4 regions of the Serratia marcescens subsp. marcescens ATCC 13880 genome follow, and region 4 is predicted to be linked to each of the others. Evidence: predicted binding sites of a transcription regulator. Region 4 holds the regulator's gene; each other region holds the start of a gene.
The links. Region 4 encodes PurR, which represses purine synthesis genes. Its sites were predicted from a motif close to CANGCAAACGTTTGCNTG; they were not measured.

Region 1 (7,911 bases), 480 kb from region 4:
CGCATTCCGGTTTCGGCCTGGGCTTTGAACGTTTAATCGCCTATGTCACCGGCGTGCAAAACGTGCGCGATGTGATCCCGTTCCCACGCACCCCACGTAACGCAAGCTTCTAATTCATACGATCAAACGTTTTTTAAACGATTTCGTTACAAAACAAAGGCCAGCCTCGCTGGCCTTTCGCATTTTTTAATATTGACGCACGTCACAAAGTTCCCGAAAAATTACATTTGGTTACACATACTTTCCTTTTGCAACCTCATTGCGACATTGGTATCATTTTCGTCCTAGATTAACCCGCCTGTGAATGGAACACTGCGTTCAGACACAGGACGACACCAATCTATCAACAATAGTTCCCAAAGAATTATTGGCGGCAGTGGCAAAGGTGTCCGAATAACACCAATGAGGGTAATAATGATGAAGCGCAACATTCTTGCAGTGGTTATCCCGGCTCTGTTGGCTGCTGGTGCAGCAAACGCAGCTGAAATCTACAACAAAGACGGCAACAAGCTGGATCTGTACGGCAAAGTTGACGGTCTGCACTACTTCTCCAAAGACAAAGGTAATGACGGCGATCAGACCTATGTTCGTTTCGGCTTCAAAGGTGAAACTCAGATTACTGACCAACTGACCGGTTACGGCCAGTGGGAATACAACGTCCAGGCTAACCACGCCGAATCTCAGGGCACCGAAGGCACCAAAACCCGTCTGGGCTTCGCCGGTCTGAAATTCGCTGACTACGGCTCCTTCGACTACGGCCGTAACTACGGCGTACTGTACGACGTGGAAGGCTGGACCGATATGCTGCCAGAGTTCGGTGGCGATACTTATACCTACTCCGACAACTTCATGACCGGCCGTACCAACGGCGTTGCGACCTATCGTAACAACAACTTCTTCGGTCTGGTTGACGGTCTGAACTTCGCCGTTCAGTACCAGGGTAAAAACCAGAACGACAGCCGTGCTCTGAAAAAACAGAACGGCGACGGCTGGGGTATCTCCTCTACTTATGACATCGGCGAAGGCGTAAGCTTCGGCGCAGCCTATGCGTCATCTAGCCGCACCAATGATCAGAAAGATTTGTCTACTGCTGATGGCAAGAAAGCTGACGCATGGACCGTGGGTGCGAAATACGACGCCAACAACGTCTACCTGGCGGCGATGTATGCAGAAACTCGCAACATGACCCCATACGGTGAGTCTGACTTCAGTATCGCTAACAAAACTCAGAACTTCGAAGTGACCGCTCAGTACCAGTTCGACTTCGGTCTGCGTCCAGAAGTATCTTACCTGCAGTCTAAAGGTAAGGACCTGGCTGGCCGCACCGCGAACAACGCTCGCTTCAACGGCGGCGACGCTGACCTGGTTAAATATGTTTCTGTTGGTACCACCTACTACTTCAACAAAAACATGTCCACCTACGTTGATTACAAAATCAACCTGCTGGATGACAACGAATTCACCAAAGCTAACGGCATCGCAACTGACGATATCGTAGGCGTTGGTCTGGTATACCAGTTCTAAGTTGTCTCGCTTAACGGCGGTTTACCGTCGGCTAAGTTAAAAAACAGGGCTTCGGCCCTGTTTTTATTTGTGTATTCCGGTAACGTTTTATCCTGCAGATTTCCCCTTCCCCATCATTTTTTCTGTCGAATCCTTCCCGTTCACAAGATCGAGGTGTTTTTATCGCAAACGGTTGGCAAAGCCGATAACTGGCGCTACCCTGATGCTTCTGTCTGCTTAACTCCGAGATTTGGAAGCACCTGACATGTTTGAAAAAATCACCGCCGCACCCGCCGACCCGATCCTGGGCCTGACCGACATTTTCCGCGCCGACGCCCGCCCGAATAAAATCAATTTAGGGATTGGCGTTTATAAAGACGAAACCGGCAAAACCCCGGTGCTGACCAGCGTAAAAAAAGCTGAACAGTATCTGCTGGAAAACGAGACCACCAAAAACTATCTCGGCATTGAAGGCATCCCGGCGTTTGCCAGCTGCACGCAAGAGCTGCTGTTCGGTAAAGAGAGCCCGATCGTCACCAATCGTCGCGCGCGCACCGCGCAGACGCCAGGCGGCACCGGCGGCCTGCGCGTGGCGGCAGACTTTATCGCCAACCAGACCAGCGCCAAGCGCATCTGGATCAGCAACCCAAGCTGGCCGAACCACAAGAACGTCTTTAGCGCCGTTGGCCTGGAAGTGCTGGAGTACGCCTACTACGACGCTGCCAACCACGCGCTGGATTTTGACGGCCTGCTGAACAGCCTGAAACAGGCTCAGGCCGGGGATGTCGTGTTGTTCCACGGCTGCTGCCATAACCCGACCGGTATCGATCCAACGGCGGAACAGTGGGCACAACTGGCTGAGCTTTCCGTCGCCAATGGCTGGCTGCCGCTGTTCGACTTCGCCTACCAAGGCTTCGCCAACGGTCTGGAAGAGGATGCGCAGGGGCTGCGTATTTTCGCCGCCAAACATCAAGAGCTGATCGTCGCCAGCTCCTACTCGAAAAACTTCGGCCTGTACAATGAGCGCGTCGGCGCTTGCACCATTGTAGCTGCCGATGCCGAAACCGCCGATCGCGCCTTCAGCCAAGTGAAGGCGGCCATTCGCGCCAACTACTCCAACCCGCCGTCACACGGCGCGGCCGTTGTCGCCACCATTCTGGGCAACGACGCCCTGCGCGCGATGTGGGAGCAGGAGCTGACCGACATGCGCCAGCGCATTCACCGCATGCGTCAGCTGTTCGTGAACACCCTGCAGGAGAAAGGCGCACAACAGGACTTCAGCTTCATCATCCAGCAGAATGGCATGTTCTCATTCAGCGGCCTGACCAAAGAACAGGTGCTGCGTCTGCGTGAAGAGTTCGGCGTATACGCCGTGAACTCGGGCCGGGTGAACGTGGCCGGCATGACCCCGGACAACATGGCGCCGCTGTGTGAAGCCATCGTCGCCGTGCTCTAAAAGCATCGACGCAGGTCATAAATCATAAAAAAAGGGCGCTCTATGCGCCCTTGATTATTTCGGCCGGGAAATAATCGTTACCACACCGCCGGCTCTTCGCGCAGGAACGGGTTGGTCTGGCGCTCGTGGCCAAAGGTCGACATCGGGCCGTGGCCGGGAATAAAGCGCATATCGTCGCCCAATGGCAGCAGCTTGGTGCGAATCGAGGCGATCAACGCCTGATGATCACCGCGCGGGAAGTCGCTGCGCCCCACGCCGCCGTTAAACAGCACGTCGCCCACCAGCGCCAAACGCGCCTGCTCATTGATAAAGACAATGTGGCCTGGCGTGTGCCCGGGGCAGTGCAGCACCTTGAGCGTCATTTCGCCCACCTGCATCTCATCGCCTTCCGACAGCCAACGAGTCGGGGTCAGCGGCGCACACTCCTCCAGCCCGAACATCCGGCTCTGCGCCGGCAAACCATCCAGCCAAAAAGCGTCCTCTTTATCCGGGCCGTAAATCGGCACCTGATAATGGTCCGCCAGCTCCGCCGCCGCGCCGACGTGATCCAAATGGCCGTGCGTCAGAAAAATCTGCGTGATTGTCACACCCTGCTTCGCCACTTCCGCTTTGATTTTTTCCGCTTCGCCGCCGGGATCAACCAACGCCGCCTGCTGCGTGTTTTCACACCAGATCAGGCTGCAGTTCTGGCTAAAGGCGGTAACGGGAATAAGATGGTATTTCATAAGGCTCCAACGACAATAACGCCGCCTCTGCAAGGAGCAGCGTTATTCACTGAGGGCACCGCGATTACCAGCTCCGAACCGGGCCGGTATCGATGTGCACGAAGTTGCTACGTGGGTAATATCCTACACCACCGGCGCGCATTTTTAACGCCGCTTTACGGATATTACTCAATTGGATACCTTCAATGTGGAAATCCATCGCCTGGCCCTTGGTATGGTAGCTGTGCTTGGCCACGCCGCGGCTGTGCGCGCGCAATTCGTTGTTGGTATCTACGGAGCGGTAACCGGAGATCAGCTGCACCGGCTTGCTGGTGCCCAGCAGCCCCTGCAGGCGATAGAGGTGATCAAACAAGCTGGGATCGATCGATTTAACCTTGTTGGCGCGATAATCGCGGAACAGATGATTTAGCCGAACCAACTCTTCTTTATTGTAGCCTTTGCCGTCAAAGAACTCGGCTTTAATAGATTCACCGGTATTCAGGTTATTCAGCACTAAAATACGCGGTCGAGCGGTGGAAAGACTGGCAAATGCCTGCCCTGGAAGCAGCGCTATGCCCATAGCGGCGCCACCTAGCGCCAGCCATTTACGGCGATGATGATCAATTTTGTCCATGACTCTGTTAAACCCGGCAAGAATGTCAAAATAAATGCACAAAGCAGCGCACTGTCCGAACCATAACCGCCTGCGTATGCTGAGTCAACCCGCGATACGCCTAGGTTTACAGGCCCCCGCCTACGAGGGCCTGCGGTATAGCCAAACATTCTGACCGTTATTTATTTATAATTACTGCATTTACTGCATTAATTTTTTGGCCTGAGCCAAAATTTGTGCGCCCGATCTCACCGTATTATCATAATTGTAAATATCTGTACGGAATTGCGGTTGGCCATCATCCGAAACCCAGGCGGTCAGATAATACAGTTTTACGGGAATACGCTGGCGAATATTCACATAAGTGGTATTGCCTTCTTTCAGCGTGGAGGAAACGCGGCTATTGTTCCAGCCGGCATCCTGCAGCAGCATATTCGCCAAATCGGAAGCCTTGTTCACCCGCACACAGCCGGAGCTGAGCGCGCGGATGTCTTTCTGGAACAGGCTGTGGTTCGGGGTATCGTGCAGGTAGATGGCATCCGAGCTCGGCATATTGAACTTGAAACGCCCCAACGAGTTGGTGGCCCCCGGCGCCTGACGGACGCGATACGGGAAATTGCGCGCGGAAACCATGCTCCAGTCGATCATCGCCGGGTTGATCACTTCCGCATCGTTGCTCCAGCCTGACAGCACGGTATAGCCGTGTTTCTGGAAATAGTTACCGTCGCGCATCGCCTTCGGCACAATATCCTCACGCACCAGAGTGGTCGGCACGTTCCAAGGCGGGTTGACCACCACGTTGTTCAATGCGCTGCTCATCAGCGGCGTCTTACGGCTCGGCCGCCCGACGATAACGCGGGAGGACAACACTTCGTTGCCGTTCTGATAGTAGGTCAGCGAGTAGTTGGGAATGTTCACCATAATGCCGGTGCCGACATGCCCCGGCAAAATGCGCAGGCGCTGGATATTCAGCGCCAACAGCGCGGCGCGGGTTTTCGGTGACACGTTGAGCCACTCGCGGGTGCGCACGCCGATCACGCCGTCCGCCGTCAACCCCTGCCATTTCTGGAAACGCTTGACGCCCTCCACCAGCTCGTTGGTATAGAGGTTGTCGCTCACCACGCTGCCGATCTGCGGCGGCGTCTGTTCCGCGGTCAAGTCCGTCACCGGCGCCGCCGATGGGCTCACCGTCACGCGGCTTTTCTCTTCATCTACCGTCAGCCCGCCGTCGTCGGGTTCATTGCTCTTCGCCGAAACCACCGCCGGTTCCGGCTCCGCTTCCGGCGCCGAGGCGGCCAGCATGCCGGTGCGCGTCAGGATCTCACGCAGCGCCGGGATATCGTTGCTCATTTGGCCAGGGCGCAGGCTCGGGCCACTGCCCACCTGCGGCCAGGGGCGGTTGTCCGCCAGCATGTCACGCAGCGCCTGATGCATCTTGGCATATTGCGGATGCTGCGGCGCGAGCGAATTTACGTAGCTCAGGGTTCGCGCCTGGCGCACCGCCAGCTGCCATTGATTGATCACCGCGGTGGGCGGCAAACCAAGCTTGTAGGGAATATTGCTGTACAGCCAGTTGTTGCCGTTGGCGCCGATGGCGGATACAAACTGCAAATAACCCAGCATCGCATCGGACAGCACCGCATCGCGGCCCGCTTCACTGAGCGCCGGATCGGTCAACATCTTCACCCACTGGGTGAACTGCGGCTGCACGCCGGACATCGCCAGTTCGGCCAGCTGCTGTTGAAACTGCTGAACGGCCTCGCGATCCTGCCACATCGGCTGCATATGATTCGCCGCATACAGCGGCGCCAGCGTGGAAAGGTAGTGCAGATCCATACCGCGCGGCAACGCGGCCAGCAGTTCAGAACGACTCTGCGCAACGGACATGCCTGCTGTTGCCACCGGTAACGCCGTTACGGTGGCCAAGGCGGAAAACGACGACACAAGACTACAGGCGATAGCGCCACTCAGCGCCAAACGTCGTAGAGAGTTTCCCTTTTTAAGCAACATCCCTTGCCCCCTGTATGCTCACAAAAAAAACGTCAAAAATTGCATATAGTTTCAGTATACAAACAGAAAGGCCGTTTCGCCCTACGGGCGTAGAATAACTGTTTATCTGATTAAACTAACCGCTTTTCAACGGATAAAAAAGCAGGACTATCATCCACGCGCACAAAAAAATAGCCACCCTGCGGCGGCTATTTTCGGATTTTTAGGGCGTTTTTCTGCGTTATGGCGTTTCAACCGGCGCAGTGCCCAGCGCCGGCGGCTCGCCGGCGAAACCGCGCAGCCCCACCACGTGCACATGCTCGTGGTTCTGGAACACCTTACGCACCAGTTTATAGGTGGTGCCCTTCTCCGGACTGATGTTTTCCGGCGCCGCGATGATCAGCTGCATCTCCAGACGATCGCACAGTTCGAACAGCGTGGCGATCGACTTGGCATCCAGACGCGCCGCTTCATCGAGGAACAGCAGGCGACACGGCGAGATATCTTTACCGCGCAGGCGGCGGGATTCTTCTTCCCAGCTCTGCACCACCATCACCAGGATTGACATCCCGGTACCGATGGCTTCACCGGTAGACAACGCGCCGCTTTCCGCACGCAGCCAGCCGTCGGAACCACGGTACACCTCAACTTCCATTTCCAGGTAGTTGCGGTAGTCCAGCAACTCCTCGCCGATGGTCTGCGGCGTGCGCTGCCCCATGTCGATCTGCGGATTCAGGCGCTGATACAGCTTGGCCAGCGCTTCGGAGAAGGTCAGGCGGTTGCTGTTGAACAGATCCTGATGCTGTTCCTGCTGCTCGGAGAGCACATCCAACAGAGTGGCATGCGCTTCGCGCACATTGACGTTCAGACGGACACTCTTCACCTGGCCGAAGGCAACGGCCTGCAGACCCTGGTTCAGCATGCGAATGCGGTTCTGTTCGCGCTGAATGGTTTTGCGAATGATGTTGGCCACGCTTTTCGAACTGATCGCCAGCTTCTGCTCGCGCGCGGTCAGCTCTTCGGTCAGACGGCCCAGCTCGATTTCCATCTGCTCGATGGCCTCGACCGGATCGTCGGTGCGGATGATGTCCTGACGGATACGCTCGCGCAGGTGTTGGTACACCGCGATATAGAACTGAATCTTACGCTCCGGCCGCTTCGGATCTTCCGACAGGCGCAGCACGTCGCGCAGGTGTTCGTTATCCGCCACCGCCAGACGCAGCGCGCCGAGCGCCTTATCCGACATCGAGCGTAGCTCGTCGCCATCCATATACGCCAGCTCGCGGCGGTGCAGGCGGCGTTCCACGCCGTTGTCTTTCACCAGGCGCATCACCGCGCACCACCCCGCCTTGGCGGTCACCACCTGCTCGCGCAGCTGATGATAGTCGCGTTCCAGCTTCCGCAGTTTCTTCTGCAGGCCGTCCATTTCGGCTTCGCAGAAGGTCAGCTGTTTCTCCAACTGATTGCGGCGAGCGCGGTTGTTGCTCAGCGCCGCATGCAGCTCGTCGCGACGCGCGCGCGCGCGCGCTTCAGCGTTGGCGTCGGCCTGCACGCCGATATCCACCAGCTCCTGGCTCAGCTCTTTCAGCATGTCGCGCTTGGCGTCATACGAGCTTTTCAGCGAGGCCAGCACCTGGCTGTATTGG
Region 2 (7,911 bases), 1.6 Mb from region 4:
AGGCGATCGACGCCTGCGGGCCGCTGCTTAACCGCCACTTCGACGCGCGCGACCGCCAATTTCTGCAGCATTACCTGCTCTACTGCGCCTGGCAAAATCGCCTGCAGCAGCATCCGCGTTTCGACGCCGTTCAACGCGACTGGCTGCGGCAAAAGCCGGAGCAGCAAGCCGCCGCCTGGCTGCATCAGGCCTGCAACCGGCTGTTTAACCAGCCGCCGCAGGCAGACGAGCGCGATTTTTTGGCGCTGACCTTCACCCTGTTGAAAAATCACAGCTACCACAGCAATGACTCGGCGCAAGAGCAGCGGTTGATGACGGCGATCGACAGCATGGTCGAGCGTTTCCAGCAGCTTTCCGACATGGCCTTCAGCAACAAGGCGGAGCTGGTCAGCCAGCTGTTCGCCCACCTGGCGCCGGCGCTGGAGCGCTGCCGTTTCGCCATCGGCATCGACAATATGCTGTTGGAAGACGTGGTGCGCAAATACCCGCGGCTGATGCGCACCACGCAGGAAGCGCTGAAACCGCTGGAACAGGAGTACGGCGTGCATTTTTCCAACGAGGAGGCGGGCCTGGTGGCCATCAGCTTCGGCGCCTGGCTGATGCAGGACAACGCGCTGCAGGAAAAACAGGTGCTGTTGCTGACGCTGGACAACCCGCAGCTGGAAGAGGAGGTGGAATATCAGATCCGCGAGCTCACGCTGTTGCCGCTGAACATCAAGTACTTACCGCTGAGCGACTATCTGCGCGGCGGAGCGCCGCAGGGCGTCATGCTGGTGATCACTCCTTATGCGGCGGTGCACAACGAGCCGCACCCGCCGCTGATCTATACCGAACTGCCGCTGGAAAACCGGCAGCGCCAGGCCATCCGCGCGCTGCTGGAAGCGCCTTAATCAACGGCTGACGCTGACCGCCGGCGGCCGGATGAACAAGGCCGGCACCGCGACCGCCGCCATCACCCAGAATACCCCGCCCTGCCAATGTTCGAACAGGAACCCGGCAATGACCGTCATAACGGCGATGCCGCCGCCCATCGCCAGCGCCGAATACACCGCCTGCAGCCGGATCACCTCTTGCCCCTGACGCGCGGCGATAAAGCGCATCGCCGCCAGATGGCAGACGGTGAAGGTGCCGCAGTGCAGGATCTGGATCAGCAGCAGCCAACCCAGCTCGGTGCTGTAGGCCATCAGGCTCCAGCGCAGCACGCCGCAGCAGGCGGAAAGCAGCAGCAGGTTGCGCGCATTCCAGCGGCGGAACAGCACGTTGCTGCTGGCGAAAATAATCACCTCCGCCACCACGCCAAGCGACCACAGATAGCCGATGGTCGAGGCCGAATAGCCCGCCTCCTGCCAGTAAATGGAGCCGAAGCTGTAGTAGCCGGCGTGCGCGCCCTGCAGCAGCGTGACGCACAGCAGGAAGCGCCAGACCGGCCCCTCTTTCAGCAGCGCCCACAGCGAACGCTCGGCCCCGCCGTGCGTGCGCGCTTCGCCCTGCGGCATGACGCTCGGCTTCAGCAACATGCCCAGCAGCATCGCCAGCACGCTGAAGATCAGGCTGTAGAGAATGGCGTTATGGCCCCACACCGCCACCAATTGCCCGGTCAGCGCCGAGCCGATGACGAACGCCAGCGAGCCCCACAACCGCACCCGGCCATAGTCCATGCGGATCTGCTTTTGCCAGGTGGCGGCCAGCGCGTCGGTCAGCGGCACCAGCGGCGAGAAGAACAGGTTGAACCCCGCTATCACCAGCATCAGCCAGCCCCAACCGTTGCCGAAACAGAAGCCAACCGCGAAGGCCAGGGTCAGCAGCGCCAGCAGGCGCAGGGCGGAGACCAGATGAGAGGGATCTTTAACGCGGGGAGCAATCAGTAAACTGCCGAGGAAGCGGGCCACCAAACCGGCGCCGAGCAATATGCCGATGGTTTCGGGCGCGATGCCCTCGCCTTTCAGCCACACGCCCCAGAACGGTAAGAAGATGCCATAGGAAAAGAAGTAGGTGAAATAACTGAGCGCGAGCCAACGCGTGGATTGCAGAACCATGATCCCTCCGGAGTGAGGGCAATACTTTGACAGAGCTCACACCGGCCCGCAATCTTCATTCCACTTCAATGCGTTAGAGTGCCAGGCAGCTCACAGTTTGCCGCAAGCGGCCATAAAAAAACCCGCCGTAGCGGGTTTTGTCAGGCGAAAGCGGGATTAGGCGTAAACCGGCAGGCGGGCGCAGATATCCAGCACTTTCTTCTTGGTGCGTTCGATGGTGGCTTCATCGTTGATGTTGTCCAGCACATCACAGATCCAACCGGCCAGTTCGCGCACGTCGGCTTCTTTGAAGCCGCGACGGGTGACGGCCGGGGTGCCGATACGCACGCCGGAGGTGACGAACGGGCTCTTCGGATCGTTCGGCACGCTGTTTTTGTTGACGGTGATGTTGGCGCGGCCCAGGGCGGCGTCAGCTTCTTTACCGGTCAGGTTTTTGTCGACCAGATCCAGCAGGAACAGGTGGTTATGGGTGCCGCCGGAGACCACTTTGTAGCCGCGCTGCAGGAACACTTCCACCATCGCCTTGGCGTTGACCGCCACTTGCTGCTGGTAAACCTTGAACTCAGGCTCCATCGCTTCTTTCAGCGCCACCGCCTTGCCGGCGATCACGTGCATCAGCGGGCCGCCCTGGCCGCCAGGGAACACGGCGGAGTTCAGCTTCTTGTACAGCTCTTCATCGCCGCCCTTCGCCAGGATCAGGCCGCCGCGCGGGCCCGCCAGGGTTTTGTGGGTGGTGGTGGTGACGATGTGCGCGTGCGGCACCGGGTTCGGGTACACGCCGGCGGCGATCAGGCCGGCCACGTGCGCCATGTCGACGAACAGGTAAGCGCCGATGCTGTCGGCGATTTCGCGCATTTTGGCCCAGTCAACCACGCCAGAGTAGGCGGAGAAGCCGCCGATGATCATTTTCGGCTTGTGGGTTTGCGCCTGTTTGGCCAGATCGTCATAGTCGATTTGACCTTTGTCGTCGATACCGTAAGGCACCACGTTATACAGTTTGCCGGACAGGTTAACCGGGGAACCGTGGGTCAGGTGGCCGCCGTGCGCCAGGTTCATGCCCAGAATGGTGTCGCCCGGCTGCAGCAGCGCGGTGTAAACGGCGAAGTTAGCCTGGGAGCCGGAGTGCGGCTGCACGTTGGCGTAATCGGCGCCGAACAATTCTTTGGCGCGGTCGATAGCCAACTGCTCAACGATATCCACGTATTCGCAGCCGCCGTAGTAACGCTTGCCCGGATAGCCTTCAGCGTATTTGTTGGTCAGCTGGGAACCCTGAGCCTGCATTACGCGCGGGCTGGTGTAGTTCTCAGACGCGATCAGCTCGATGTGCTCTTCCTGACGCACCACTTCCTGCTCCATGGCACGCCACAGTTCCGCATCGTAATCGGCAATGTTCATTTCACGCTTTAACATCCGGCATCTCCTGACTTAAATCAGCTAACTAAAAAATCACCAAATAACTACCCGTTTGGGTTCTGGGCCACAGTGTAAACCGTTTCGCCCCACCGAAGATAGGTCTTGACAGAGGTTTTTACGCAAACGATTGGCATAAGGCGGCGCAAGGCTTTGATCCGCGAAACGCTCCCGTTTATCAACGGACATTTCCTCATGCGAACAATGCGCTTTTTTCATGTTCTGTGAGCGCGATCGACGCCCGAAGAACACCGCAACGAAAACAAGGGTATTTACAAGCGGCGCGGAACCCAATAAGATGCATTTAAAATACATCATTACAATTTTCGTCAAGATCCCAACCCAAGGAGCGCCCCCATGCTGGATAGCCAAACCATCGCCACCGTGAAATCCACCATTCCCCTGCTGGCAGCAACCGGGCCGAAGCTGACCGCCCACTTTTACGATCGCATGTTCGCCCACAACCCGGAATTGAAAGACATTTTCAATATGAGCAATCAGCGCAACGGCGATCAGCGTCAGGCGCTGTTCGACGCCATCTGCGCCTATGCCGCCAACATCGAGAACCTGGCGGCGCTGCTGCCGGCGGTGGAGCGCATCGCGCAGAAGCACACCAGCTTCAATATCCAGCCGGAGCAGTACCAAATCGTCGGCGGTCACCTGCTGGCGACGCTGGACGAAATGTTCAGCCCGGGCCAGGAAGTCTTGGACGCCTGGGGCAAAGCCTACGGCGTGCTGGCCAACGTATTTATCCAGCGTGAAGAGCAGATTTATCAGCAAAGCGAAACCGACAACGGCGGCTGGCGCGATCTGCGCGCATTCCGCATCCTGAAGAAACAGCCGCAGAGCGACGTGATCTGCAGCTTCGTGCTGGCGCCGGTGGACGGCGGCCGGGTGGCGGACTTCAAACCGGGGCAATACCTGGCGGTTTACATCAAGCACGACAGCCTGGAGCATCAGGAAATTCGCCAGTACTCGCTGACCACCTCGCCGAACGGCGAGTTCTACCGCATCGCGGTGAAGCGTGAAGATCAGGGTAAAGTGTCCAACTACCTGCACCAGCAGGCGCAGGAAGGCGACGTGATCTACATCGCCCCGCCGCACGGCGACTTCTTCTTCGACGTGACGCCGACTACGCCGGTGGCGCTGATCTCCGCCGGCGTCGGCCAAACCCCAATGCTCGGCATGCTCAACACCCTGCACGACAGCCAACATCAGGCGCAGGTCCACTGGCTGCACGCGGCGGAAAACGGCAGCGTGCACGCCTTTGCCGATGAAGTGGCGGATATTGCCGGGCGCATGCCGAATCTGAGTCGCCATGTGTGGTACCGCGAGCCGGGTGCCGATGACGTGGAAGGCCGCGACTACCACAGCCGCGGATTGATGGATTTGAGCGCGCTGCAAGGCAGCCTGGCCGATCCGCAGATGCACTATTACTTCTGCGGCCCGGTGGCCTTCATGCAGTTCGTGGGCAAACAGCTGCTGGAGATGGGGGTAGAGGCCGAGCGCATCCACTACGAATGCTTCGGCCCGCATAAAGTGCTGTAATGCGTGCGGAGCGCGGCCGTCAAGCCGCGCTCCCTCTTCATTTCGCCTGCAGTTGGCGCGCGTCCTGGACCTGCAGCGCCGTCACCGGCGCCGCCTGGTTGCCCCAGCTTCCCCGCAGATAGCTCATCAGATCCGCCGCTTGACGATCGTTCAACGCCCAGCCGTAGGCCGGCATGTCGAACGCCATCGCCTGCTGCGTGATCGGCGTATGCGCCCCTTCCAGCACCACCCGCAGCGCGGTCAGCGGATTGTCCGCCGTTACCGTGGCGTTGCCCGCCAGCGCCGGAATGGCGAAGTCGGTGCCTTCACCTTTATTGCCGTGGCAGGTCGAGCAGTACATCGCATAGGTCGCCTTGCCGCCCGAATTATCCGCCTGCACGGCAGGCGCAGCGGCTTTGGCGGCGGTGTCCGGCGCCAGGCTGCGCAGGTACACCGCGATGGCGTTCAGATCGCCGTCGCTGAGGTACTGCGTGCTGTGGGTCACCACCTCGCTCATCGGCCCGGCGACCGCCGCATGGCGGCTGCGGCCGGTCTTCAGCAGCGCCGTCACCTCTTCCGGCGGCAGCCCGCGCAGATTGGAGGCGTACCAGCCGTCCAGCTCGGCGCCGCTCAGGAACACCGGTTCCTTGCCGTCCAGCCCCTTCTCCTGCATCGCCCAGCCGCGCGGCGTATGGCAGCTGCCGCAGTGGCCCGCGCCCTGCACCAGATAAGCGCCGCGGTTCCACTCGGCGCTTTGCTGCGGATCCGCCTGATACGGCTGGTCGTCGTGGAACAGCTGGTTCCACACCGCCAGCGGCCAACGCATCGACAGCGGCCAGCTGATGTCGCTGTCCCGGTTGGCGACGTTCTGCGCCGGCACCTCATTCATCAGATAGTCATACAGCGCGCGCATGTCTTCCGCGCTCATTTTGGCGTACGAGGTGTACGGCATCGCCGGGTAGAGCCGGTGGCCGTCTTTGGCCACCCCCTGACGCATGGCGCGATCGAACTCCTCGAACGAATAGGCGCCGATGCCGTGCAGCTTGTCCGGCGTGATGTTGGTGGCGTAGATAGCCCCGAGCGGCGTCGGAAACTTCATGCCGCCCGCCAATTCTGCGCCGCCCGGCGCGGTATGGCAGGCGGTGCAGTCACCGGCTTTGGCGACGTATTCACCGGCCGACATCGCCTGGGCCGAGCCGCCGGCGGCCAACAGGCTCAACAGGTACAGCGAGCGCAGACTCATGCTCCCTCCTTGGCGGCAATCTTGCCGTAGGCCAGTTCATTCACCGCACGCCACGCCTGATCGATCGCCGAGTTAGCGTACGGGCTCCAGTCGGCATCGGAGTTGGCGATAGCGATCTTGCCGATCGGCTGCCGCGCCGTTTCGATGATTTTCTTGGCTTCGTCTTCGTCATCAAACAGCCCGTTAAGGAAGTAGGAGTAACCGTGTGACCAGCGGTTGACAGTGATCGCCTGAATGTCGCGCTGATGATCGAAACCGGCCTCGCCCAGCATGCCCTGCAGCTGTTCGCGGATCATCTGTTCGTGCACTTCGAACGGCGTGCCCAGCAGCAGCGCGCGCCCTTTGCGCGACTGTTCGCGCGTGCTGAGGCCGCTGCCCGGCAGCGTCGGCACATACACCATATGCAGGCCGATCGGCCGATCCGGATCGCGCGGGTGCTGATAGCCGCCCATGCTCACCGGATAGTCCAGCTTCACGCGGCTGTACGGCGCGGCCGGCGAATAGACCTCGTGCACGCCCAGCTTGATGAACGGCTGCCAGTTGCGGATCACCACCTTGCTGTACACCAGCGGCGCCTTGACGTTCTGCTTCAGCGCCTCCTGCTGCTCGTGCGCCATCTCCGGCACCAGATACGGGATCATCATGTTGTAGCCGGCCATCACCACCTGTCCGGCGCGCACTTTGGTCATCTTCTCGCCGGTCATGTAGGTGACTTCCACCTTGTCGCCGACGTTGGCCGCGTGCAGCCCGGTGCTGTTCAAACGCAGCTTCACCGGCGATTCCGGCCGATCGAGCTGGCTGTAGTCGAATTTGGCCAGCACCACATCGTTCATGTCCTTGCCGGCCGGCGCCACCGCCGGGATCAGTTGGCGCACCATCAGGCGCGCCAGCGTGGCGTTGCCGTCCGGGAAGTGGAACACGTAAGGATCGTCGAGATCCGCCTGCGACTCTTCGTCCAGCGGCGGCAGATTCATGCCGTTCAGGCCCGGCAGATCGCAAATGCGCGCATCGCTGCACGACGTGCCGTCGATGCCCACCGCCTGAAAATCGTTGGTGGTCTGCTGGAAATAACGGATCGCCAGTTCGCTCAGGCCCACCTTCTCGCGCAGGAACTGGGTGTAGCTGTGGCTGTCGAGCCAGTCGACCTTCTGCTCCAGCGTCATCTCCGGCAGATAGTCTTTCTCCACCGTGTGCAGCGCGATCAGCGCCTGGCGATCGCTTTCCGGCAGCGGGAAATCGCCGATGAACGCTTCATAAGAGCGGCCATTGAGGCGATCGCGCGGAATGTCGTCCGCCACCGTGCGGCCCGGATCGCCGCTCACCACCTTGTCGACGCCGAAGTTCTTGCGATCGAAGTAAACCCCGCGGCTCAAATTCAAATCCGGGTAGAAGGTGGTGTCGAAAGCCTGCTCCAGTTGATCGATATCGACGCCGAGCTTGCGCAGCAGCCCCATCGCCACCGGGCTGAAGTTGGAGCGCGGCGACTGCAGCGATTCGCTGCCGCCGTAGCCGAGCAGCATGCCGTCGTCGCTGTTGAACTCGTTGCGCTTGGCGTGGCCGCCGAAGTCGTCGTGGTTGTCGATCAAAAGAATGCGCTGCCGCTCGCCTTTCAGCTGCTGCCAGAAACAGGCGGCCGCCAGCCCGCTGATGCCGGCGCCCACCACCACCAGATCGAACTCTTCAACGGCGGGCACG
Region 3 (7,911 bases), 1.5 Mb from region 4:
ACCATCACGTTGTTCAGCATCAGCCGGCCGCTGGAAATGCCCTGCAGAATGCCATTTTGTTGCGCACAGTCCAACACCTTGCGGCGCGCCTCGGCGCTGGTGTTGGCCTTGCCGGCCAGCACGCGGGAAACGGTGCTGATCGACAGCCCGGTTTGGCGGGCGATCTCCTGGATTTTCAGCTTTCCGTTCATTTTGTGATCTCCTTCAAATTCGTCCATGAGAATATTTTCACTGCGCATTTTCAGCGTCTTGACCGGATTTAGCGGTCATTATGGCTATTTTTTCACCCGCCAGTGAAAATCTTTGCAAAAAACCCCGTTTCGCTGTGCGCTATCGCTGAGTAGTCTGCATTGGTACACCAATTTTAACGACCTGTCAGTCCAATTTTAACGGTGTGCGAAAAAGAAAACAAAAAATAAATCATGGGGTTGTGATTGTCTGTCGGCAAATGATACGGCGCCGATCCGTTTTCACCGTCCCGTGTTTGATAGCACAACGTACCCTACCAAAACGCGCGTCGCCGTAACCGGCGGCCGCGGGGAGAGAACCGATGAGTGTGGAGATCAATCAGGCGGTCGCGCAGAGCGGCCGGCGCAAGTTCAAATCGCTGCGCTGGTGGATGCTGGCGCTGTTCTTGCTGGGCGTGACGGTCAACTACATCACCCGCAACTCGCTGGGCATTCTGGCGCCGGAGCTGAAATCCAGCCTGAACATGAGCACCGAGCAATATGCCTGGGTAGTGGCGTCGTTCCAGCTGGCCTACACGGTGTTCCAGCCGATCTGCGGCTGGCTGATCGACGTTATCGGCCTGAAGATGGGCTTTCTGATCTGCGCCGGCATTTGGGCGGTGGTATGCATGCTGCACGCCGGCGCCGGCAGCTGGCTGCAATTGGCCATTCTGCGCTTCTTCATGGGGGGCGCGGAGGCGGCGGCCACCCCGGCCAACGCCAAGGCGATCTCCGACTGGTTCCCGAAAAAGGAGCGGCCGATCGCCGCCGGCTGGGCGGGCGTCGGTTTCTCCATCGGCGCCATGCTGGCGCCGCCGATCATTGTCATCGCTCACGTCTCCTTCGGCTGGCAGGGGGCGTTCCTGTTCTCCGGCGGGTTGGCGCTGATCTGGGTAGTGCTGTGGTGGCTGTTCTACCACTCGCCGCAGCAGCACCCGAACCTTAGCCAGCAGGAGCTGGATCTGATCCGCGAAGACAACGAGCCGGTGTTGCCGAAGCTGCCGTTCTTCACTTCGCTGGCCAGCCTGTGCCAGAACAAGAGGTTTTACGGCATCGCCATCCCGGCCTTTCTCGCCGAGCCTGCCTGGGCGGTATTCAGTTTCTGGGTGCCGCTGTACCTGGCCACCGAACGCGGCATGGATCTGAAACAGATCGCGATGTTCGCCTGGCTGCCGTTCCTGGCGGCGGATATCGGCAGCGTCGCCAGCGGCTATCTCACCACCCTGTATCGCAAATGGTTCGGCTGCAGCCGCGTCAACTCCGTGGTCGCCAGCTCGGTGACCGGCGCTTTCCTGATGGTGTCGCTGGCGTTCGTCGCGATCACCCAAAATCCCTATGTGGCGATCGCGCTGATCTCGATCGGCGGCTTCGGCCACCAGGTGATCTCCTGCATGCTCAGCGCGCTGGTGGTGGAGTCGTTCGATAAAAACCAGATGGCGACGGTCAACGGCATGCGCGGCTCCAGCGCCTGGATCGCCAGCTTCCTGTTCACGCTGCTGATCGGCGCGGTGTCCGACACCATTGGCTTCAACCCGCTGTTTATCGCCATGGGCTTCTTCGATCTGATCGGCGCTGTGTTCCTGATTGCCCTGATCGCCGAGCGCGGCGGTAAGAAAACCCCTTCACACAGCTAAGTGGGATATTTATGAAAACCTTGAAAAATTGGACGCTGGCGGCGCAGCATGCCGACCATGTCGAGCTGCTGGTCGATGAACGTCACCGTTTCTGTCTGTACGTGTTGGAAGACGGTTTGTTCCGCGTGTTGATCAAGCGCAACGGCGAGCTGGCGCTGGATCGCACCTGGAGCATCGCGCCGCAGGAGGATGTGCCTTGGGAAGGGCGCGAACGGCTCAGCGTCGCCGGCTTCAGCCTGCCGGGCTATCAGCTGCGCCAGGAGAGCGGTCGGCTGGTGGTCAGCACGCCGCTGCTGCGCGTGACGGTGCATCAGCCGCTGTGGTTGGAATGGGAGCATTGCAATGCCGCCGGCGAGTGGCGGCCGCTGGCGGCGGATCGGCCAACCAGCGCCTACCTGCTCAATGCGCACGGCGACGGCGTGGCGCACTACCAACGCCGCTTCGCCGATGAGCGCTATTACGGCCTGGGGGAGAAAACCGGCGATCTGGAGCGCACCGGCCGCCGCTTCGAGATGCGCAATCTGGACGCCATGGGGTACAACGCGGCCAGCACCGATCCGCTGTACAAACACATTCCGTTCACCATCACCCGTGGGCCGGAGGCGAGCTTTGGCCTGTTCTACGATAACCTGAGCAGCTGCTGGCTGGATCTGGGCAACGAGATAGACAACTACCATACGGCCTATCGCCGCTATCAGGCCGAAGCGGGCGATCTGGATTACTACCTGTTCCTCGGGCCGAAGGTATTGGACGTCACCAAGGCGTTCGTGCGCCTGACCGGCCGCACCCACTTCGGGCCGAAGTGGAGCCTGGGCTACAGCGGCTCGACCATGCACTACACCGACGCGCCGGACGCCCAGCAGCAGCTGCAACAGTTCATTGCGCTGTGCCGCCAGCACGCCATTCCCTGCGACTCTTTCCAGCTGTCGTCGGGCTACACCTCGATCAACAACAAGCGCTACGTGTTCAACTGGAACTACGACAAGGTACCGCAGCCCAAGCTGCTCAGCCAGGCGTTTCACGACGCCGGCCTCAGGCTGGCGGCCAACATCAAGCCGTGCCTGCTGCAGGATCACCCTCAGTATCAGGCGGTGGCGGCGCAGGGGCTGTTTATCCGCGATTCGCAAAGCGACGCGCCGGAGCGCTCCAGCTTCTGGGACGACGAGGGATCGCACCTCGACTTCACCAATCCGGCGACGGTGCGCTGGTGGCAGCAGGGCGTCACGCAGCAGCTGCTGGAGATGGGCATCGATTCCACCTGGAACGACAACAACGAGTACGAAGTGTGGGACGGCGAAGCGCGCTGCCACGGCTTCGGGCGGCCGATCGCCATCAAGCATATCCGACCGGTGATGCCATTGCTGATGATGCGCGCCTCGATGGAGGCCCAGCAGCGCTTCGCGCCGCAGCGGCGGCCGTACTTGATCTCGCGCTCCGGCTGCGCCGGCATGCAGCGCTATGTGCAGACCTGGAGCGGCGACAACCGCACCAGTTGGCAGACGCTGCGCTACAACATCCGCATGGGGCTGGGCATGAGCCTGTCCGGGCTGTATAACCTCGGCCACGACGTCGGCGGCTTCTCCGGCGACAAACCGGACGCGGAGCTGCTGGTGCGCTGGGTGCAAAACGGCGTGATGCACCCGCGTTTCACCATCCACTCCTGGAACGACGATGCTACGGTCAACGAACCCTGGATGTACCCGGCCGCCACCCCGGCGGTGCGTGAGGCGATCAACCTGCGTTACCGGCTGCTGCCGTATTTCTACACTCTGCTGTGGCAGGCCTGCGCCGACGACGAGCCGATGCTGCGCCCGACTTTCCTCGATCACGAACAGGATGCGCGCACCTTCGGCGAGAACGACGATTTTCTGATCGGCCGCGATCTGCTGGTGGCCAGCGTGGTGAAACCGGGGCAACGTCGCCGTTCGGTGTATCTGCCGGATAACGGCGAAGGCTGGTACTGCTTCTACAGCGGCCAATGGTTCGGCGGCGGCCAGACGGTGACGCTGGCGGCGCCGCTGGAGCGTCTGCCGCTGCTGGTGCGCGCCGGGGCAGCGCTGCCGCTGTCGCAGCGGCTGGCGCATGTGGACGTAGCCGCCGACGATCGGCGCGAGCTGCGGCTGTTTCCGCTCAAGGGCTGCGGCGCAAGCAGCGGGCTGTTGTTTGAGGACGACGGTGAAAGCGAAGGCTGGCGGCAGGGCGATGCGCTGTGGCTGCGCTGGGAAATGCGCTGCGACCCTCAGCGCATCATGCTGGATATCACGACGGAAGGGCGTTTCCGCCCGGCCTGGCGCACGCTGCTACTCAGTCTGCCGGAAGGCGAAACGCGCGCGCTGTGGGTGAACGGCGAACCGGGCGAGCGTTTTACGCTGGAGTAGGAGGGTTACTCGGCCGCGCGCTTCTTGCGCGGCTTTTTGGCGACGGTGATGGTTTTCACCTCGCTTTCCACCCAGCCATCCTGCAGGCGGGTTTTAAGCAGTTCGCCGACCTGCGCCTGCTTGGTGGTTTTCAGCAGCTCGCCGCGCGGAGTTTGCGTCACGCTGTAGCCGCGCGCCAGCGTCGCCAACGGGCTGACGGTTTCCAGTTGGCTGCAGGCCACGCCGAAGCGCTGGCGGTAGGCGTTGAGCTGCCGCTCCATCGCCTGCTGCAGACGGTATTCCTGCTGCTGCACGCGCTGCTGGTAGCGGTGAATGCGGCCCTGCGGCTGCACCTGCGCCAGCCGCTGCTGGGCCCGTTCGCTGCGGCGGGCGGCCTGGCGCAGCTGCTGCTGCATGCCGTCTTCCATCCGGCGCTGCAGCTTGAACAGCAGCGTCTGCTGGCGCGCCAGGCGCAGATGCGGATGCTGCTGTTGTAAACGGTGGTGAATGCGGGTGAACTGCTGCTGGCGCTGCGCCAGGTAGTAATCCATCGCCATCTCCAGCTGCTGCTGCTGCGACTGCAGCTGGCGCAACAGCTCAAGCTGATTGCGGCTGACCAGTTCGGCGGCGGCGGAAGGGGTCGGCGCGCGCAGGTCGGCGACGAAATCGGCGATGGTGACGTCGGTTTCATGGCCGACGGCGCTGACGATCGGAATGCGGCTGGCGAAGATCGCCCGCGCCACGCGTTCGTCGTTGAAGCTCCACAGATCTTCCAGCGAACCGCCGCCGCGGCCGACGATCAGCACGTCGCATTCATCGCGGCGGTTGGCGGCCTCGATGGCGCGCACGATCTGCATCGGCGCTTCCGCGCCCTGCACCGAGGTGGGGTAGATGACGATCGGCAGTGACGGATCGCGCCGCTGTAACACCTGCAGAATATCGTGCAGCGCCGCGCCGCTGGCGGAGGTGATCACCCCGACGCGTTTGGCCGGCGCGGGCAGCGGCTGCTTGAACTGCTGATCGAACAACCCTTCAGCGCTCAGGCGCTGTTTCAACTGCTCGAACTGTTGCTGCAGCAGGCCGTCGCCGGCGGGCTGCATGCTCTCGGCGATCAGCTGGTAGTCGCCGCGCGGTTCATACAGCGTGATGCTGGCGCGCACCAAGACCTGCTGGCCGTTTTGCGGCCGGAAGGTGACGCGGCGGTTGCTGTTGCGAAACATCGCGCAGCGCACCTGGGCGCGATCGTCTTTCAGCGTGAAATACCAGTGGCCGGAGGCGGGCTGGGAGAGGTTGGAGATCTCGGCGGAGAGCCAAATCTGCCCCATTTCCCTTTCCAGCAGTTGGCGAACCGTCTGATTGAGGCGGCTTACGGTAAAAATGGAAGGCGAAACAGGTAGCGACATGTGACCCAGATCAAATTTCAAAACAATCACTTAATTGGTCGATACTACATGGCTGAAAAAGGTAATCAAGACTTTTTGTAAGAAAGTGCTGGAGGCAACCGATTCCGCTCTGTATAATGCCGCGGCAATATTTTATCTTTTTCACAGCCCACCCTGGTGAGATATTGCCCATGCTACGTATCGCTAAAGAAGCTCTGACGTTTGACGACGTCCTCCTGGTTCCAGCCCACTCCACGGTTCTGCCTAACACCGCAGAGCTAGGCACTCAACTGACCAAAACCATCCGCCTGAACATCCCTATGCTGTCCGCAGCCATGGATACCGTTACCGAATCCGGCCTGGCCATCGCGCTGGCGCAGGAAGGCGGCCTGGGCTTCATCCACAAAAACATGTCCATCGAGCGCCAGGCTGAAGAAGTCAGCCGCGTGAAGAAACATGAAAGCGGCGTAGTCACCGACCCGCAGACCGTTACTCCGGCCACCACGCTGCAGGAAGTGAAAGAGCTGACCGCGCGCAACGGCTTCGCCGGTTACCCGGTCGTTACCGAAGACAACGAGCTGGTCGGCATCATCACCGGCCGCGACGTGCGCTTCGTGACCGATCTGACCCAGCCGGTCACCGCGGTGATGACGCCGAAAGATCGCCTGGTCACCGTGAAAGAAGGTGAAGCGCGCGACGTGGTGCTGCAGAAGATGCACGAAAAGCGCGTAGAAAAAGCGCTGGTGGTGGACGACAGCTTCCATCTGCTGGGCATGATCACCGTTAAAGACTTCCAGAAAGCGGAACGTAAGCCGAACGCCTGTAAAGACGAGCACGGCCGTCTGCGCGTGGGCGCGGCGGTCGGCGCCGGCGCCGGCAACGAAGAGCGCGTTGACGCGCTGGTGGCGGCGGGCGTTGACGTCCTGCTGATCGACTCCTCGCACGGCCACTCCGAAGGCGTGTTGCAGCGCATCCGCGAAACCCGCGCCAAATACCCGGATCTGCAGATCGTCGGCGGCAACGTCGCGACCGCAGCGGGCGCCAAAGCGCTGGCTGAAGCCGGCGTGAGCGCGGTGAAGGTGGGTATCGGCCCTGGCTCCATCTGCACCACCCGTATCGTGACCGGCGTGGGCGTGCCGCAGATCACCGCCATCGCTGACGCGGTGGAAGCGCTGGAAGGCACCGGCATCCCGGTTATCGCCGACGGCGGCATCCGCTTCTCCGGCGATATCGCCAAAGCGATCGCCGCGGGCGCCTCTTGCGTGATGGTCGGCTCCATGCTGGCGGGCACCGAAGAGTCTCCGGGCGAAATCGAGCTGTATCAGGGCCGTTCGTTCAAATCTTACCGCGGCATGGGCTCGCTGGGCGCGATGTCCAAAGGCTCTTCCGACCGTTACTTCCAAACCGATAACGCCGCCGACAAACTGGTGCCGGAAGGTATCGAAGGCCGCGTGGCCTATAAAGGCATGCTGAAAGCCATCGTGCACCAGCAGATGGGCGGCCTGCGCTCCTGCATGGGCCTGACCGGCTGCGCCACCATCGACGATCTGCGCACCAAGGCGGAGTTCGTGCGCATCAGCGGCGCCGGCATTCAGGAAAGCCACGTGCACGACGTGACCATCACCAAAGAGTCGCCGAACTACCGCATGGGCTGATGCCTTAACCTCTCCTGAGTGAGAGGCCGGGGTGGGGCGCCAAGCCCCATCCCGAAAACATACATTTTCGCTCTTTTTCTCTTGTTGCTGGAATTCGCCTCACATGACACAAAATATCCATAAGCATCGCATCCTCATACTGGACTTCGGTTCGCAATACACCCAACTGGTCGCCCGCCGCGTGCGCGAAATCGGCGTTTACTGCGAACTGTGGGCCTGGGACGTTAGCGAAGCGCAGATCCGCGAATTCAACCCAAGCGGCATCATCCTGTCCGGCGGCCCGGAAAGCACCACCGAAGCCGGCAGCCCGCGCGCCCCTGACTACGTGTTCAACGCCGGCGTGCCGGTGCTGGGCGTGTGCTACGGCATGCAGACCATGGCGATGCAGCTGGGCGGCCATGTGCAGGGCTCCAACGAACGCGAGTTCGGCTACGCGCAGGTGGAAATCGTCAATGAGAGCGCGCTGCTGCGCGACATCGAAGACGCCATCAGCCCGGCCGGCAAACCGCTGCTGGACGTGTGGATGAGCCACGGCGACAAAGTGACCGCTATCCCGTCCGACTTCGTGACCGTCGCCAGCACCGACACCTGCCCGTTCGCCATTATGGCCAACGAAGAAAAACGCTTCTACGGCGTGCAGTTCCACCCGGAAGTGA
Region 4 (7,911 bases):
AGAACATATCCAGCCGCTCGCACTCCCACCAACCGTCCATATAGCTTTCGCCCAGGCCCAGTGACCCTTGCTGCAAAACGCGTTTAAAGAATTCGGGATTTTTAACCTGAATATCGAAAGGGCGCGATCCGTTGATTTCGATACCGGCCAGACCGAGCATTTCGTGCGCGATACGGTACCACTGGTTATCCTGGATGCTCAGATCTTCTATACACGATGAACTCATAGCTTCTCCATCACCTTCTTCTGACTGATGACCCGTTAGGAAACAGCTTAGACAATTTCTGCGGGTGCATACGTATACCAACGGGAAATAAGCCCGCGGCGTCTGATATCCGACTATGAACAGAGGAAATTTAAAGAAACGGCCCGACGCAAACGGCGCAGGATAAACGCCTCTTTAAAAAAAGAGTGTGACGCAAGGCGCGTACACAATAGCTGATTGAGATATAGAGATTATAAGGTGTTACTTTACAAGGTTGTTTTTGAGTATAGGCGTGCCGAGGCGTTGACTCAACTGTAAATCGCACTTGGCACGCATATTCTTTAAGTGATTATTAATCTTGGTAATTATGACGCTGAGTTAGCATGTTCCCGCTGTGCCTTTTGCTGCGCATCGGCCGCTTTTCCCCGCTGCAGGAAATAACCCAGCGCGGCCAGGACTACCGTAGATACCATCACCGTCACCGTTGCCAACAGCGGCTGGGCAATAAACGCCGACACCAGCATGCTCGCCACAAAACACAGCCCCAATTGCAGCGTATTTTGCAGCGCGGCGGCTTTACCGCTGCTTTCCGGGAATGGCATCAGCGCATTCGCCACCATGATCGGGTAGCCGGCGCCGTTGACCAGCGCCATGACGCAGAACGGGATCAGCAGCGTGGTGAGCGTCGGATTGGTCAGGGTCGCCACCAGATACAGGGCCACCATGCTGACAGCATAAGCTACCAGCAGCCACGGCAGCAGGGTTTTGCCATTGATGCGCTTGAGCGCGGCGCGGCAGCCATAGCCCCCCAACAGGAAAGCCAGCGTCTGCGGCACATAGCTCAGACCGATGTCGCTCGGGCCGTAGCCCATATCACCGAGGATGAACGGCGAGCCGGTCAGCCAGGCAAAGAAGCCGGCCGAGCAGGCGGCGTACATAGCGACGTTGCCGCTGAACACCGGGGATTTCAATAATTGCCAAAAACTGACGCCGCTTTTTGGCGCATCGGCGGCGGGTTGCGTTTTGGCGCGATCTTTGAGCAGCAACGTCGGCAGCAGCAGCAGGGCGGTGATGGCCAACAGCACGGCGAAGATCGCGCGCCAGCTGGCGTGGTTCAGCAGCCAGGCGCCAAGCAGCGGCGCCAACGCCGGCGACAGCGCCACCAGCGGCATGATGGTGGCGAATACGCGGTTGGCCTGGCCTTCGCGGTAGCGGTCGACCACCAGCGCTTGCCAGATGGCGGCGGCGGAACAGACGCCGACGGCCTGAATAAAGCGCAGTATCCAGAGCTGCACGGCATTTTCCACCCACAGCATGCCCAGGCAGCCGAGCGCGAACAGCGACAGGCCAATCAATAATACCGGTTTGCGGCCCAGTCGGTCGGAGAGCGGCCCCCACAGCAACTGCGCGAAGGCGAAGCCGGCCAGAAAGATGCTCAGGCTGGCGCTGACCGCGCCGGCGGAAATTTGCAGTTCCTCCCGCATGGCGCCGAAGGCGGGCAGGTACATATCGGTCGCCAGATAACCCAGCATGCTCAGGCCGGCGAGGTAGAACATAAAACCAAAGGAGTTTCGCATGGTATTTCTCGTTAATATTTTAGTGTCGCAGGTTTTTAGCGCCGGCCAGTGTATCCGGCTGGATCTCTGCTTGTGAAACGGTAATATTTGCAAAGTGCTGTTAAAAAAATTGAAGGCAAAGCGATGTGGTCTGAATATTCTCTTGAAGTTGTTGACGCGGTGGCGCGCACCGGCAGTTTCAGCGCGGCGGCGCAGGAGCTGCACCGGGTACCGTCGGCGGTGAGCTATACCGTGCGGCAACTGGAACAATGGCTGGCGGTGCCGCTGTTTGAGCGGCGTCACCGTGATGTGGAGTTGACGCCGGCCGGCGCGCTGTTTATCAAGGATGCGCGAGTTGTTATCAAAAAAATGCTCGACACCCGCCGCCACTGTCAACAGGTGGCCAACGGGTGGCGCGGCCAGCTGAATATCGCAGTCGACATCATCGTCAAACCGCAGCGCAGCCGCCAGCTGGTGCTGGATTTCTACCGCCATTTCCCCGACGTTGAACTGATGCTGCAACCCGAGGTGTTCAACGGCGTGTGGGATGCGTTGGTGGACGGCAGGGTGGACATGGCGATCGGCGCCACGCGCGCGGTGCCGGTCGGCGGCGGCTTCGCTTTCCGCGACATGGGGGATATGAACTGGCTGTGCGTAGTCAGCCCACAGCATCCGTTGGCGCAGCTGGCAGGGCCATTGAATGACGATCGGTTGAGGCCATACCCTGCGCTTTGTCTGGAAGACACCTCGCGCAATCTGCCCAAGCGCGTCACTTGGACGCTGGATAACCAGCGGCGGCTGGTGGTGCCGGACTGGACCTCGGCGCTCGACTGTTTGTGCGCCGGATTGTGCGTCGGCATGATGCCGGCGCATCTGGCGCTGCCGCTGGTGCAGTGCGGTGAGCTGAAGGCGTTGCAGTTGCAGCAGCCGTTTCCCGCCAGCCCCTGCTGCCTGACCTGGCAACAGGATAAACCGTCACCGGCGATGAGCTGGCTGCTGGCGTACTTGGGCGATGGCGAGACGCTGAATCAGGAGTGGCTGAGTGAGGCGGCACCGGAAGCCGCGCAGGCCTCCGGCAGGGAAGATGATCAGCGGCGGTAGTCGATGAACGGACCATCGGCGACCGAACGGCGTTCGACCAGCTTCGGATGCACTTCGATCACCTGCGATTCTTCGCGCTTGCTGATGATGCGATCCAGCAGCATGGTGAAGGCCATTTCTCCCAGGCGTTCTTTCGGCTGGTGAATGGTGGTCAGCGCCGGGGTGAAGTAGCGGGCGTTGCGCACGTTGTCATAGCCGATCACGGAAATATCCTGCGGCACTCGCAGCCCCAGCTCGTCAGCGGCGCAGATGGCGCCCATCGCCATGATGTCGCCGCCGCAAAATACCGCGGTCGGCCGCTGTTTTTGCGACAGGATTTGGTGCATCGCCTTGTAGCCGGACTCCGGCTCGAAGTCACCCTGGACGATCCACTCTTCGCGAATGTCGATATGCGCTTCCTGCAGCGCCTTCATAAAGCCCTGATGACGGCCGCCGCCGGTGTTGCGCGACAGCTGGCCCGGGATGGCGCCGATATCGCGGTGGCCGCGCTCGATCAGGTAACGGCCGGCCAGATAGCCGCCTTCGAACGCGTTATCGATGATGGTGTCGGTGAAGTCGCCGCGCGCGGCGCCCCAGTCCATCACCACCATCGGGATATTACGGTAGTCCTCCAGCATGCCCAGCAGTTGATCCGGGTATTCGGAACACATGACCAGCAGGCCGTCGACGCGCTTTTGCGCCAGCATCGCCAGGTAGGCGCGCTGCTTGTCCAGATTGTTGTGCGAGTTGCACAGGATCAGGGTGTAACCTTTGCTGTAGCAGCTGTTTTCCACCGCCTCGATCACTTCGGCAAAATAGGGCGCTTCGCTCGAGGTGGCCAGCAGGCCGATCGACTTGGTGTGATTGACTTTCAGGCTGCGCGCCACGGCGCTCGGCGAGTAGTGCAGCTCTTTGATGGCGGCCCACACGGCCGCTTTGGTCTCTTCGGCGACGAAACGAGTCTTATTGATGACGTGCGAAACGGTGGTGGTGGAAACGCCCGCGCGTTTGGCCACATCTTTAATCGTTGCCATGTAAGGAATGACTCCTGAACTCACATGTTTACAGCATGTAAGTGTGATGTTAATCGTTTGCCTACGTAGATCCTTCTCCAGAGAAGCGAAAACTGAGTTTTTAGTGTGTTGAAGTCTTCAGCGCTTAATCAGGAGGGGCATGGATGCCGGTACGCAGTTGTGAACTGCGAATTTTGTCGCATATTGAACAAAAGTGGAAGAGGTAATCGAGATTATAAACCGGGAAATGATAACAAGATTTTATCGGCGAACTGTGGGAAAATGATTTGACGTACTAATTGTGCGCCTTTTATCCTTAGGAAAGCCCATTTTAAAGGAGTTGTCATGGATACCGATCTGAAGATGTCTCTGTTCACTACCGTCGGCGCGTTGGCGATGATCATCGCTTTCAGCTTTGTCGCCGCGTTGAACTGATCTCCCGCCGGTTTTAAAAAAGGCGCAGCCTCTGGCTGCGCCTCGTTACTTAGGCAAGGCCTGCGTTTACGCCAGGTTTTCCGCCGCAAATGTCCAGTTGACCAACGCCCAGAAGTTTTCCAGGTATTTTGGACGCGCATTGCGGTAATCGATGTAATACGCGTGTTCCCACACGTCAACGGTCAGCAGCGGTTTATCTTCACCGGTCAGCGGAGTTGCCGCGTTGGAGGTGTTGACGATCGCCAGCGCGCCGTCCGGTTTTTTCACCAGCCAGGTCCAGCCGGCGCCGAAGTTTTTCACGGCGGCATCGGTGAACTGTTCTTTGAACGCAGCGAAAGAGCCGAAGGATTTGACGATCGCGGCCGCCAGTTCGCCCTGCGGTTCACCGCCGCCCTGTGGCGACAGGCAGTGCCAGTAGAAGGTGTGGTTCCACACCTGCGCGGCGTTGTTGAACACGCCGCCGTTGGAGGTCTTGATGATCTCCTCGAGCGATTTGCCCTCGAACTCGCTGCCTTTCACCAGGTTGTTCAGGTTAACTACGTAGGTATTGTGGTGTTTGCCGTAGTGGTATTCCAGGGTCTCGGCGGAGATGTGCGGCTCGAGCGCGTTTTTCTCATACGGTAATGCAGGTAATTCAAACGACATTGCTTCCTCCTTTACAGCGCCACTTTTTTCCCGCCGAGGCGGGAGCCAGATGGGCCGTTTTTTATTGTGGTCATTCAATCTTAACAATTTTCATCATAAAAAACAGGAAGAAAAGCGAGAAATGCGCGTGGGGAGGTGCGATGGGCGATAGCTTGAGCAGGCGGTTGCGACCGGGGCCGCAACCGCGCAGAGCAGGGAGTTAACGGATGGTTTTCGGCGTCACTACGCGGCGTGCGCCGATGTAGTGGTTCTGCCAATAGTCGTTGTCGAGCTGGCTGATGCGGATCTCTTCGCCGGTGCGCGGCGACTGGATGAATTTGCCGTTGCCGAGATAGACGCCGACATGATCCGCCACGCCGCGGTTGTTGATGCGGAAGAACACCAAATCGCCGCTTTCCAGTTCGCTTTTCTTGATCGGCGCCGCGTCGCGCAGGTGATACATTTCGTTGGCGGTGCGCGGCATCTTGATTTTCACCACGTCTTTATAGGCGTAATAGATAAGTCCGCTACAGTCGAAGCCGGTGCGCGGCGAGCTGCCGCCCCAGCGGTAAGGTTTGCCCATCTGATCCATCAGCTTGGCCATCGCAGTCTGCTTGGCGTGCTGGTAACGCTTTTTGTGCGCCGGGCTGAGTTTCAACGGTTTTTCATCACGCGCCAGCTTGGCGGTAGCCATACCGGCGTCGCGGTGGCGGCCATAGCCTTTTTTATAGCCCTTTTTCGGCGGGGTGACTTTAATCTTGGCGATTTTCTGCGCTTTGGCCTTGGGTTTGGCGCTGACGATCTTTTTCGCGCTTTTCTCGCTTTTGACCTTGGCGGTCCTGGTTTTTTTCTCGGGGGCCGTCACTTTGGCTTTTTTGGCGGCTTTATCCGCTTTCTTTTTTCTGCGGTCATCGGGCCGCGCTTCATTAACATGGCTTTTACGCTGCTCGGCGGCAACGCGCGCCTGTGGCGCAGCGTGCGCCAGATTGAAGAAGAGCTGCGTAAACAGCAGCGCAAAGAGCGTAAGAATTAAACGCATGTCGACGTCACCAACCTTGGCCCCGAAACGGATATCGAAAGAGTTACAGTATTCCCGAACTTCGCCATATAAAACAGCGAAGAACTCATAAATAATAATCCATATTGTGAGAAAACGTTAATGACATTTTTTTTGGTTTAAAATCAGCCTGTTGATGTATAAAAAAGCGCCAGGCGACGGTGGCGGATATAATTAAGCCGCGCCGTCATCGCGGCGCAATATATTAGTGAAATGGTCGGATTAAAAATGTTATTCTCAACGTATGTTTTGACCGGAATGACGTGGCCGGTGAAACGCGATCGGCGGCGGGCGAATATCCTTGCAAAAGATGGCGTTTTCTTGCGACTGTTCCAGCCGCTACAATAGCCCGCATGATGCATGTTGTAGCCATGAAATGTGGCTTGAGGAAGCAATAAATGACGACGACACTTGAAAAAATTCAGCACCAGATCGCTGAAAACCCGATTCTGCTGTACATGAAAGGTTCGCCAAAGCTGCCGAGCTGCGGCTTTTCCGCGCAGGCTGTGCAAGCGCTGTCCGCCTGCGGCGAGCGTTTCGCCTACGTGGACATTTTGCAGAACCCGGACATCCGCGCCGAGCTGCCAAAATACGCCAACTGGCCGACGTTCCCGCAGCTGTGGGTAGATGGTGAGCTGGTTGGCGGTTGCGATATCATCATCGAGATGTATCAGCGCGGCGAACTGCAGCAACTGATCAAAGAAACGGCAGAAAAGTATAAAGCGCAAGAAGACCAGCAGTCTTAATCGACGGGCTTGCGATTATCGCGTAACGGGCGGCGCCAGTGCAAACTGGGCCGCCTTTTTTGTTGATTTTATTCGGCGAGATCGCCGGCGGGCAGCGGCCAGCCGCCGAGACGTTTCCAGCGGTTAACCAGCTCGCAAAACAGCAGGGCGGTTTGCTCGGTGTCGTACAGCGCAGAGTGCGCCTGGCTGCTGTCGAACGGCATACCGGCCGCGATACAGGCTTTCGCCAACACCGTTTGGCCCAGCACCAGGCCGCTCAGCGCGGCGGTGTCGAAGGTGGCGAACGGATGAAACGGGTTGCGCTTCAGGCCGGCACGTTCGGCCGCGGCCATCAGGAAGCTGTGATCGAAGTTGGCGTTGTGCGCCACGATAATGGCCCGGTTGCACCCGCGATCCTTGAGCCCTTTGCGCACCGCTTTGAAAATGGCGTGCAGCGCGTCGTATTCGCTGACCGCGCCGCGCAACGGGTTGTGCGGATCGATGCCGTTAAACGCCAGCGCTTCCGGCTGCAGGTTGGCGCCCTCGAAAGGCTCCACGTGGAAGTGCAGGGTCTCGTCCCGCTGCAGCCAGCCATCTTCATCCATTTTCAGCGTGACGGCGGCGATCTCCAGCAACGCATCGGTATTGGCGTTGAAGCCGGCGGTTTCAACATCTATTACTACGGGATAAAACCCACGAAAACGACCACTCAGGGCGTTAAGATCACTTTTTTCGGCCATCAGTTTCTTATCTTCATCGAATGCAGCGCGCATTATGGCAAATTTTGCGCCTGGTTGCAGGCGCTATCGCGCGGAGAATCAGCAGGGCGCCAGCGCGCCCTGAAGGGGAGGCTTAGTGGCCGAGGCCCTGACCGGCGTGTTTGTTTTCGATCAGCTCAATTTTGTAGCCGTCCGGATCTTCGACGAAGGCGATGATCGTGGTGCCGCCCTTCACCGGGCCGGCTTCGCGGGTGACTTTGCCGCCTGCGCGACGGATGCTGTCGCAGGTGGCGGCAACGTCGTCCACGCCCAGCGCCAGGTGGCCGAAGGCGGTGCCCATGTCGTAGCTGTCGGTGCCCCAGTTATAGGTCAGTTCGATAACCGCGCCTTCGCTCTCTTCCGTATAGCCGACGAAAGCCAGGGAGTATTTGTACTCCGGGTTTTCGCTGGTGCGCAGCAGGCGCATGCCTAATACCTTGGTGTAGAAGTCGATGGCG

Region 1: the regulator PurR is predicted to act here: its motif matches at 1,686-1,703, upstream of J0F90_RS08550 (amino acid aminotransferase).
Region 2: the regulator PurR is predicted to act here: its motif matches at 3,566-3,583, upstream of glyA (serine hydroxymethyltransferase).
Region 3: the regulator PurR is predicted to act here: its motif matches at 5,713-5,730, upstream of guaB (IMP dehydrogenase).

What each region holds. Positions count from the first base shown of each region.
Region 1 is NZ_CP071238.1:1,809,831-1,817,741, reverse strand. It holds gene asnS (asparagine--tRNA ligase) at 1-113, shown strand, start outside; gene ompC (porin OmpC) at 415-1,524, shown strand; gene J0F90_RS08550 (amino acid aminotransferase) at 1,769-2,959, shown strand; gene J0F90_RS08545 (MBL fold metallo-hydrolase) at 3,037-3,684, opposite strand; gene mepK (peptidoglycan L,D-endopeptidase MepK) at 3,749-4,297, opposite strand; gene ldtD (L,D-transpeptidase) at 4,478-6,286, opposite strand; gene mukB (chromosome partition protein MukB) at 6,507-7,911, opposite strand, start outside.
Region 2 is NZ_CP071238.1:3,863,202-3,871,112, forward strand. It holds gene csiE (stationary phase inducible protein CsiE) at 1-890, shown strand, start outside; gene J0F90_RS18475 (3-phenylpropionate MFS transporter) at 891-2,036, opposite strand; gene glyA (serine hydroxymethyltransferase) at 2,193-3,446, opposite strand; gene hmpA (NO-inducible flavohemoprotein) at 3,804-4,994, shown strand; gene J0F90_RS18490 (c-type cytochrome) at 5,032-6,216, opposite strand; gene J0F90_RS18495 (NAD(P)-binding protein) at 6,213-7,911, opposite strand, start outside.
Region 3 is NZ_CP071238.1:3,829,686-3,837,596, reverse strand. It holds gene J0F90_RS18330 (LacI family DNA-binding transcriptional regulator) at 1-191, opposite strand, end outside; gene J0F90_RS18325 (MFS transporter) at 551-1,861, shown strand; gene J0F90_RS18320 (glycoside hydrolase family 31 protein) at 1,873-4,239, shown strand; gene xseA (exodeoxyribonuclease VII large subunit) at 4,245-5,621, opposite strand; gene guaB (IMP dehydrogenase) at 5,792-7,255, shown strand; gene guaA (glutamine-hydrolyzing GMP synthase) at 7,359-7,911, shown strand, end outside.
Region 4 is NZ_CP071238.1:2,286,787-2,294,697, forward strand. It holds gene cfa (cyclopropane fatty acyl phospholipid synthase) at 1-226, opposite strand, end outside; gene punC (purine nucleoside transporter PunC) at 571-1,782, opposite strand; gene punR (DNA-binding transcriptional activator PunR) at 1,906-2,862, shown strand; gene purR (HTH-type transcriptional repressor PurR) at 2,850-3,875, opposite strand; gene cydH (cytochrome bd-I oxidase subunit CydH) at 4,200-4,289, shown strand; gene sodB (superoxide dismutase [Fe]) at 4,356-4,934, opposite strand; gene J0F90_RS11040 (C40 family peptidase) at 5,134-5,952, opposite strand; gene J0F90_RS11045 (Grx4 family monothiol glutaredoxin) at 6,369-6,716, shown strand; gene rnt (ribonuclease T) at 6,785-7,468, opposite strand; gene gloA (lactoylglutathione lyase) at 7,548-7,911, opposite strand, start outside.